Regions from separate parts of the Janthinobacterium longum genome, predicted to be linked through region 3. Evidence: predicted binding sites of a transcription regulator. Region 3 holds the regulator's gene; each other region holds the start of a gene.
The links. The regulator FNR, encoded in region 3, switches genes on or off when oxygen is low (the NO sensors DNR and NnrR bind a similar motif). The targets are predictions, from matches to a motif close to TTGATNNNNATCAA.
Positions count from the first base shown of each region.

Region 1 (3,275 bases), on a different contig from region 3:
CGTGTGCGTGCCCTGCTTGCCGCCCTTTTGCATCCAGGCGTCGGGCGCCGGCATGGTCAACGTGGCTTCGGCAAAGATCTCGGCCACGTGTTCCAGGAAGGCGGCACGCAGCAGCTCGGACGGCGGCGCGATGCCGGCCGCCACCATGGCTGTGTCGACCGCGTCGTAATTGAACATCTCACCCGTGTACATCCACAGCGCATCGGCGGCAGCCTGGGTTTTCTTGTGGCTTTCCGGTGTACCGTCGCCCATGCGCACGATCAGGTCACCGCTGCGGCGCAGGTGATATGTCACTTCCTTGATCGACTTTTGCGCCACTTCGACGATGCGCGCATCGCTGGCTTTGGTCAGTTCCAGCAGCTGGAAGTAATGCCAGGTGTCGAAGAAGAACTGGCGCATCATGGTGTCGGCGTAATTGCCGTTCGGCTGTTCGACCAGCAGGCAGTTACGGAAATCGTGGGCGTCGCGCAGGTAAGCGATATCGTCCTCGTCTCGACCCGCGCCTTCCAGTTCGCCCGCATAGCTGAACCACAGGCGCGTCTGGCCCAGCAGGTCCAGCGCGACATTGGTCAGCGCCATGTCTTCTTCCAGCGCCGGACCCTTGCCGCACAGCTGCGACAGCTGCTGGCTGAGAATCAGGGCGTTGTCGCCCAGGCGCAAAAGGTAATTGACCTTTTCATCCATTGCGATCGCTCCCCTTACAGGTTCTTGACTTCTTCCGGCATCGGGAAGAAGGTGGGGTGGCGGTAGACCTTGCTGTTCGACGGTTCGAACAGGGCGCCCTTGTCGCCGGGGCTGCTGGCGACGATATCGGCGGCGCGCACCACCCAGATGCTGACGCCTTCATTGCGGCGCGTGTAGACGTCGCGCGCATGGTTGACGGCCATGGCGGCGTCGGAGGCGTGCAGGCTGCCCACATGCTTGTGCGCCAGGCCGTGCTGGCTGCGGATGAAAACTTCCCACAAAGGCCATTCTTTGCTCATCTTGCTATCCCCTTTTTATCGTATTTATATTCAGGCTGCCGCTTTGACTGCGGCTTGCTTGTCGGCGTAAGCCACCAGCGCATCGCGGAACCACTCGCCATCTTCATACGCCTTCACGCGCGTTTGCAGGCGTTCGCGGTTGCACGGGCCATTGCCCTTCAATACGTTGTTGAATTCGGACCAGTCGATCTCGCCGAATTCATAGTGGCCCGTCTCGGCATTGAATTTCAGGTCGGGATCGGGCACGGTCAAACCCAGGTATTCGATCTGCGGCACGGTCTGGTCGACCATGCGCTGGCGCAGTTCGTCGTTCGAGAACAGCTTGATGCGCCACTGCGCCGACTGGGCGCTGTTGACGGAGGCCGCGTCGGACGGACCGAACATCATCAGCGAAGGCCACCACCAGCGGTTCAACGCGTCCTGCGCCATGGCTTTCTGTTCCGGCGTGCCCTTGCACAGCGACATCATGATGTCGTAGCCCTGGCGCGCATGGAACGATTCTTCCTTGCACACGCGAATCATGGCGCGGGCATATGGGCCATATGAGCAGCGGCACAGCGGGATCTGGTTGATGATGGCCGAGCCATCGACCAGCCAGCCGATGGCGCCCATGTCGGCCCACGACAGGGTCGGATAGTTGAAGATGCTGGAATATTTCGCTTTGCCCGAATGCAGGGCCGCCAGCAGCTCGTCGCGCGACACGCCCAGCGTTTCGGCCGCGCTGTACAGGTACAGGCCGTGGCCCGCTTCGTCCTGGATTTTCGCCAGCAGGATGGATTTGCGTTTCAGGGTCGGCGCGCGCGTCACCCAATTACCCTCTGGCAATTGACCGACGATTTCCGAGTGGGCGTGCTGCGAAATCTGGCGGATCAGGGTCTTGCGGTAAGCGTCCGGCATCCAGTCCTTGGCTTCGATCTTGATGCCTTCGTCGATGCGTGCCTGGAAGGCCTGCTCTTCCGCGCCCATGTCGTCAATCGAACGAACGTTCTTGAGGCCGGTTTCAACCATTTGTGCGTACATGATCTGTCTCCCAATGGGGGCTTGCGCTGATGCGCAAAGCGATAAACGCATAATACGATACATAAATAGATTTGCATACACTTGATTTGAATCATTTTAGAATTCCGTATCTTATGTTCGTTTGACAAGGGTATGATGCAAAAAATAATGCGCACTTCCGCGCAGGGCGATCGCAGTGTCAATTAAACTGCTGCATTCGTTGAAATATCGTTGAAATACCCGTTACGCCCCGACCAGGAACACATGAACAACACCGCTTGCACTGCATGGATAGCCGACTTCCTCGCCACTGACCCGCCGCGCTCGAAGTCGCTGGTGATGACGATCTTTGGCGACGCCATCGTGCCGCGCGGCGGCGCCATCTGGCTGGGCAGCCTGATCGAGCTGCTGGCGCCGTTTGGCGTCAACGACCGCTTGCTGCGCACCAGCGTGTTCCGGCTGGCGCAGGAAGGCTGGCTCAGTTCGCAAAGGGATGGTCGCCGCAGTGCCTATGCGATCCGTCCGGAAGCGCTGGCCCGCTTCGAGCGCGCTTACCGCCGCATCTACGCGCCGCTGGTCAAGCACTGGGATGGCAGCTGGACGCTGGTGATCGGCGCGGCCGGCAATATCAACGCCAGCGAACGGGGCGCACTGCGCAAGGAGCTGCTGTGGGCCGGCTATGGCCTGATCGCGCCCGGCATTTTCGGCCACCCGGCCAGCAATGGCGATGCGCTGGAAGATATCCTGGTGCGCAACGAGGTGCAGGGCAAGCTGTATGTCTGCCACAGTACGGAGTTGCCGGGCGTGAGCACGCGGCCCTTGCGCGAGATGGTGGCCGAATGCTGGGACTTGTCGGAAGTGATGGCCGGCTACGAAAAATTCATCGCCAGCTTCCAGCCGCTGCTGTCCCTGCTGCAGGACCAGCCCGGCATCGCGCCCGAACAGGCCTTTGTGATCCGCTCGCTGCTGACGCACGCGTATCGCCGGGTGCAACTGCACGACCCGCAATTGCCGGTCGAACTGCTGCCCGAGCCGTGGCCTGGCACGCAAGCCTATGCGCTGGCGCGCGCGCTGTACCGGCGCACCTATGCGGCGGCCGAACAGCATATCCTGGCCACCCTGCGGCGCGAGGACGAGCAGGCGGCGGACGTGGAACCATGGTTCTACGAACGCTTCGGTGGCCTGCGCTAAAACGGGTATCATCGCGCCATTGCACACAATGCAAACCCTCACTTGTTTTTACCAGGAACATTCATGACGATTAAAATCAGCCAGCAGTTCGACGCCGGTGCA
Region 1 is NZ_JBNYXQ010000004.1:153,787-157,061, reverse strand. It holds gene paaC (1,2-phenylacetyl-CoA epoxidase subunit PaaC) at 1-684, opposite strand, end outside; gene paaB (1,2-phenylacetyl-CoA epoxidase subunit PaaB) at 699-983, opposite strand; gene paaA (1,2-phenylacetyl-CoA epoxidase subunit PaaA) at 1,014-2,003, opposite strand; gene paaX (phenylacetic acid degradation operon negative regulatory protein PaaX) at 2,247-3,173, shown strand; gene ACQ4WM_RS13460 (M14 family metallopeptidase) at 3,237-3,275, shown strand, end outside.
Region 1: paaA (1,2-phenylacetyl-CoA epoxidase subunit PaaA) is a predicted target of FNR. The motif match lies at 2,085-2,098, and genes of this name have one in related genera.

Region 2 (3,275 bases), on a different contig from region 3:
CCTGGCGTCGCCGGCCATCATGATCTCGATATAGGCACGGTTGATCATGTCCATCTCGAGCTGCAGTTCGCCGTAGGAAAAAGGCATTTCCACGCCAGCGATCACGGGAATCTGCTGGCGCAAATCTTCCGGGCAGACCCAGTCGAAGGTCAGGTTGGTGAAGGGTGTTTGCGTGCCCCAGCGCGACGGTACGTTGAGGTTGTAGATCAGCTCCTGCATGTACTGCAGCACATCGGCGTACGCCAGCTTGTCCTTGCGGATGAACGGCGCCATATAGGTGTCAAACGAGCTGAAAGCCTGCGCACCGGCCCACTCGTTTTGCAGGGTGCCGAGGAAATTGACGATCTGGCCGATCGCCGACGACATGTGTTTTGGCGGGCTTGATTCGACCTTGCCCGGCACGCCGTTCAGGCCTTCATGCAGCAGGGTGCGCAGCGACCAGCCGGCGCAGTAACCGGCCAGCATGTCGAGGTCGTGGATATGCAGCGCCGCCTCGCGGTGGGCTGCGCCCACTTCCGGCGGATAGACCTGGTCGAGCCAGTAGTTGGCGATTACCTTGCCCGATACATTGAGTATCAGGCCGCCCAGCGAATAGCCCTGGTTGGCGTTGGCGTTGACCCGCCAGTCGCGCCGCTCCAGGTACTCGTTGATGGATGCGGCGACGTCGACCTGACTGTGTTTTTTAGACGGCGTGACGGATAGTGCGCTAGCTGACATGAAACCTCCAATAACCACAACATGCGGTGTTTTATTGAAGAATATCGACTAAATGTAGTGTCGTCAAAGGGTGCTTGCAGGCGAGTGGCGGATTCTTGATCGAGGTGAAATTCGAGGCCGTGGCAGGCATTTCTTTCACCCCTAACGGCGAAAGTGCCGGGGTCAGACCCTCAATGCCGCTGACTCAGAGGCTTGCGCCAACGGTCGCGGGGGTCCGACCCCAGATTCTGCACTTGGGGTAAAAATTTCAGCATTGATCTCAGCGATGTTTGTCCCACCTCGTCTCGCGCAAAATCATGTACGTGGTCGCAAAAAACGCCCCGCCGCAGGTAGCGATGCTGATGACGGAAGCAGGCAGCACATGGAGCCAGATTTCCATCGGCGAAAACGTGCTCCAGCCGGCCACGCGGATGTCGAACGTGATGTAGTTCGCCAGCAGCCAGTACGCGGCCAGGATGGCGGTGCAGATGGCGCTCTGGCGCAGCAGCGGCAGCTGGCGGCGGGCGAACACGGCCAGCAAAAACAGCAGCACCACGCCCGGATACACGCCCAGTATTTCTGGTGAAAACATGTGCGTGCTGTTGGCGTCATAGCCTTCGACGGGCAAGGCCCATTGCACTTGCAGCGCGGTGAGGAACAGGGTCAGGAGCAGGATCAGCAGGGGTTTTCGGGTCATGGAGATGGCTGTTGTGAGTAGAGGATCAGGCACGATGGCAGGGCGCATTCTACAGCGCAAGGAGGACCCCCATGCATGCATTCCTTCACCTGTGTCAAGGACTGCTCACATGGCGCGGGGCTATAGTCTCGACCCTGAGCCGATACAGAAAGTCCTCATCATGAAGCTTGAACATTCTACCGCCCAGCGCGTGGCCGGAGCGCTGGAACTGGTCTGCCCGGCCGGCAGCCTGCCGGCCCTGAAAGCGGCTGTCGACAATGGCGCCGATACCGTCTATCTCGGCTTTCGCGACGCCACCAATGCGCGCAATTTCGCCGGCCTCAATTTTGACGAAAAGGCGATTGCCGAAGGTGTGCGCTACGCCCAACAGCACGGCCGCAAGGTGTTGCTGGCATTGAATACCTATCCGCAGCCGCATAACTGGATGGTCTGGCGCAGCGCCATCGACCGCGCGGCCGACGCGGGCCTGGACGCCGTTATCGTTGCCGACCCCGGCCTGATGGCGTATGCGCGCGAGCACCATCCGCAACTGCGTTTGCACCTGTCGGTGCAGGGCTCGGCCACCAACTACGAGGCCATCAACTTTTACCATGAACACTTCGGCGTCTCGCGCGCGGTGCTGCCGCGCGTGCTGTCGATGGCGCAGGTGGAGCAACTGATCGCCAACACGCCGGTCGAGATCGAAGTGTTCGGCTTTGGCAGCCTGTGCGTGATGGTCGAAGGGCGCTGTGCGCTGTCGTCGTATGCGACCGGCGAAGCGCCCAATACCCATGGCGTGTGCTCGCCGGCCAAGGCGGTGCGCTGGGCGGAAACCGCAGGCGGCCTGGAGTCGCGCCTGAACGGCGTGCTGATCGACCGCTATGGTCCCGGCGAAAACGCCAGCTACCCGACCCTGTGCAAGGGCCGCTTCGACGTCGACGGAGAACAGTATTACGCGATCGAAGAGCCGGCCAGCCTGAACACCCTGGCGCTGCTGCCGCAACTGGTGGCCATGGGTGTGAAAGCCGTGAAAATCGAAGGCCGCCAGCGCAGCCCAGCCTATGTGGCGCAGGTCACGCGGGTCTGGCGCGAGGCCATCGACAGCTTGGACGCTTGCCGCGAAGGCCAGCAGCGCTACGCCGTCAAGCCGGGTTGGATGGCGGCCATGGACAAGCTGGCCGAAGGCCAGCAGCACACCCTGGGTGCCTATCACCGCTCATGGAAATAAAGGAAAATTATGCTGAAACTGTCACTCGGGCCTTTGCTCTACTACTGGCCGCGCGCCACCGTGTTCGAGTTCTACCAGCAACTCGCCGCCACTGCCGTCGATATTGTCTACCTGGGTGAGACGGTCTGCTCGCGCCGCCACGAGCTGCGCCTGTCGGACTGGCTCGATATTGCCGACCTGCTGGCGGCCAGCGGCAAGGAAGTGGTGCTGTCGACCCAGGCGCTGATCGAATCGAGCGCGGAACTGGCCACCTTGCGCCGCATCGCCGGCAACGGCCGCCATGGCGTGGAGGCCAACGATTTCGGCGCCGTGCATTGCCTGGAAAAGGGCGCACAATTCGTCGCCGGCCCCCACCTGAACCTTTTCAACGGCGCCAGCCTGCAACTGCTGGCCAGCCTCGGGGCGCGGCGCTGGGTGATGCCGCTGGAGATGAGCCAGCAGGCGCTGGCCGAACTGCTGCGCCAGGTGCCCGATGGCATCGAGACCGAAGTGTTTTCGTACGGCCGCATGCCGCTGGCGTTTTCCGCGCGCTGCTTTACGGCGCGTAACCGCAACCTGCCGAAAGACGATTGCCAGTACAGCTGCCTGCAGGAGCCGGATGGCCTGCTGCTGCGCACGCGCGATGCGCAGCCCTTCCTGGTGCTGAACGGCACGCAGACGCAGTCGGCGCTGGTG
Region 2 is NZ_JBNYXQ010000012.1:75,712-78,986, reverse strand. It holds gene ACQ4WM_RS22620 (ribonucleoside triphosphate reductase) at 1-717, opposite strand, end outside; gene ACQ4WM_RS22615 (hypothetical protein) at 977-1,393, opposite strand; gene ubiU (ubiquinone anaerobic biosynthesis protein UbiU) at 1,554-2,600, shown strand; gene ACQ4WM_RS22605 (U32 family peptidase) at 2,610-3,275, shown strand, end outside.
Region 2: ubiU (ubiquinone anaerobic biosynthesis protein UbiU) is a predicted target of FNR. The motif match lies at 1,478-1,491, and genes of this name have one in related genera.

Region 3 (3,275 bases):
GAAGTGCGAACCTTCAATTTCGGTCCCTGGGAATGGTTCTGGATCCTGTTCTACAGCCTGGCCACCTACGGCAACGCGGGCTGGCTGCGCGAACAGGTGTGCAAATACATGTGTCCGTATGCGCGCTTCCAGAGCGCCATGTTCGACCAGGACACCCTGATCATCACCTATGATGAAAAACGCGGCGAACCACGCGGCGCGCTGAGCAAGAAAGCCGCCAGGGACGGCACGCAAACCAAATTGGGCGACTGTATCGACTGCACACTGTGCGTACAGGTATGCCCGACCGGCATCGATATCCGCAAGGGCCTGCAGTATGAATGCATCGGCTGCGCCGCCTGCGTCGACGCCTGCAACAGCGTGATGGACAAGGTCGAGCGGCCGCGCGGGCTGATCCGCTACAGCACCGACCATGCGATGGAAAACAACTTCAATTCGCAGCAGATCCGCCGGCGCGCCATGCGGCCGCGCGTACTGATCTACACCACGATCCTGGCACTGATCGTCACCGCCGTGTGTACCTCGCTGTTCCTGCGCACGCCCTTGAAAATGGACGTGATCCGCGACCGTGGCTCGATGGGCCGCGAAGTGGAAGACGGCATGATCGAAAACGTGTATCGCCTGCAGATCATGAATACTTCCGAACAGCAGCAGCACTTCAAAATTGCCGTCTCGGGCCTGCCCGGACTGACCCTGTTGACGCGCGAGGAAGTGACCCTGCAGCCGACCGAAACGCTGGGCTGGCCGGTACGTTTGCGCGTGCCGCACGGTGTCGGAGAAAAAGGTTCGAACAAGATCCAGATCGAGCTGCAATCACTCGACGAGCCGTCATTGCATGTACGCGAGAGCGCGGTGTTTATCGTGCCGCGTTAAACAAGGGGTCGGACCCTGCAGGTCCGACCCCAGCCTTTTGCTTGCTTACCCTAAACATAAAGCTGGCCTCAAACCCCAGCCTTCATCCACTCAACGTAAAGCTGGGGTCAGACCCAACGGGTCTGACCCCGGGAGATAAAAATGTCCAAGACTGTCAAACTGCAAGCTCCCGTCGCCCCCTGGTACAAGCACCGCTGGCCGTGGCTGCTGATGATCGGCCCGGGCTTGTCGGTCGTCGTCGGCAGCTTTATGGGGTATATCGCGTTTACGCAACCCGATGCGCTGGTGGTGGGCGACTACTACAAGCAGGGCAAGGCGATCAATCAGGACCTGCGCCGCGATACGGTGGCCAGCAACCTGGCGATGGACACCAGCCTTGCCTACGACGTGGCGCAATCGCGCATCACCGGTTCCGTGCACAGCTTTGGCAAGGCTTACCAGCAGCCCTTGCTGCTGCACCTGGCGCACGCGACCTTGCCGGAAAAAGACATCCGGCTGATGGTGCAGCCCGATGCGGACGGCAATTTCTCGGTCTCGCTGCCGATGCTCGAGCGCAGCCGCTGGCAGGTACTGGTGGAAGACGGCAAGCGCGAATGGCGCCTGTCGGGAATCTGGACCTGGCCGGCCCAGCGCGACATCAGCTTGCGTGCCGACAGCGAACTGTAATTATTTGCAGACGTCGGTACCGGCCGTAATCGCCTTCAGTCTGGCCGGCTGCAGGATTTCAATCTCGCGGTTCGATACGCTCAGCCAGCCTTCCTTCTTGAATTTGGACAGCAGCCGGCTGATGCTCTCGATCGTCAGGCCCAGGTAGTTGCCGATTTCCTCGCGCGACATGCGCAGCTGGAATTTGCTGCCCGAGTAACCGCGCGCTTCATAGCGCGAGGCCAGGTTGACGATAAAGGCGGCAAAACGCTGGGTCGCCTGCATATTGCCCAGCAAGAGCATCACGCTTTGCTCGCGCGTGATTTCCTGGCTCATCATGCGGTGGAAATGGCGCAGCAGGGTTGGCATATTGCCCAGCAATTGCTCCAGGCTGGAAAATGGAATTTCGCACACTTCACTGTCTTCCAGCGCCACCGCATTGCAATGATGGCGGTCGGCGCTGATGGCGTCCATGCCCAGCAATTCGCCGGCCATCTGGAACCCCGTCACCTGTTCCTCTCCACCGGGATTGATCTGGTAGGTCTTGAAGTGGCCAAGGCGGATCGCATACAGGTTCTGGAACGCGTCGCCAATGCGGAACAGCGAGGCACCGCGCAACACCTTGCGGCGCCGTCCGATGATCTGGTCGAGGCGGTCCATGTCGCCCACATCCAAGCCCATCGGCAAGCAAAGCTGGTGCATGCTGCAAGTGGCGCAGCGCGCACGCAGCGCTTCAACGCTCACGATGGGCAGAGTTGGGGACAATAGATCAGGTGTCATTGCGTATACCTTTAAGAAAATACAACAACGAGTTTACTGCATTCAGGGTTGCCGTGTGCCAATTTCGGTGAAATGCCGGCATTAAATCACTTTCTTCCTTTATTTTCATGGCAACTGCGCCACAAGCTGGTGCTTGCCAAGTTGCCGCTTTGCTAGGAGAATTCCTGACAACATACATGCCGCATGCCAAGCAAAGGAAAATATGAAGCCTCTCGGCATCAAAGCAAAAGTCGCGCTGGCGACCAGCCTTACTTCGGTCGCCATGATTGCCCTGGTCACACTGGTACAAGTGCAACGCATGCGCGATGATTTCACCAAGGTACTGCTGAGCCAGCAAACGGCCATGATATCCCGCACGGCAGAAGAGCTCGATGACAAGCTCGGCATGCTGCTCGACGTCATCACCGAAACGGCGCGCCGCCAGCCGGCCGCACTGATGGCGCAGCCGGCCCAGTTGCGCCAGTACTATGAACAGCGCGCCATGCTGGCTCTGTTCGACGACGTGCTGGTGCTCGATACGCGCGGCAAGCTGGTCAGCGATGTGCCGGAATTGCAGGAGCGCAGCGCTCTCGATGTCAGCGACCGCCCGTATTTCCAGACCGTCATGCGCACCCGCAAGGCCATGATCACCGAGCCGATGCTGGGCAAGACCAGCGGCATGCCGATCGTGCAGATGGTCGCGCCCGTGCTGGACAAGAACGGCGAGATAGCCGGCCTGGTGGTCGGCGTGCTGCGCCTGTACAAGGACAACCTGCTGGGCGACCTGCGCACTGCCAAGGTGGGCAAGAACGGCTATTACTTCATACTGACTCGCGGCAAGGTGCCGCGGTATGTGCTGCACCCGGAGACCGCCAAGCTGCTGCAACCGCGCGTCGGCCCCGCCAGCAGTGACGAAGGCAGCACGGTCAGCAACAACAGCAGCGGCGTCAGGGCGGTCAACAGCTTCAAACAGCTGAAATCGGTGAACTGGCTGCTGG
Region 3 is NZ_JBNYXQ010000008.1:55,498-58,772, forward strand. It holds gene ccoG (cytochrome c oxidase accessory protein CcoG) at 1-873, shown strand, start outside; gene ACQ4WM_RS18970 (FixH family protein) at 1,015-1,539, shown strand; gene fnr (fumarate/nitrate reduction transcriptional regulator Fnr) at 1,540-2,298, opposite strand; gene ACQ4WM_RS18980 (HAMP domain-containing sensor histidine kinase) at 2,501-3,275, shown strand, end outside.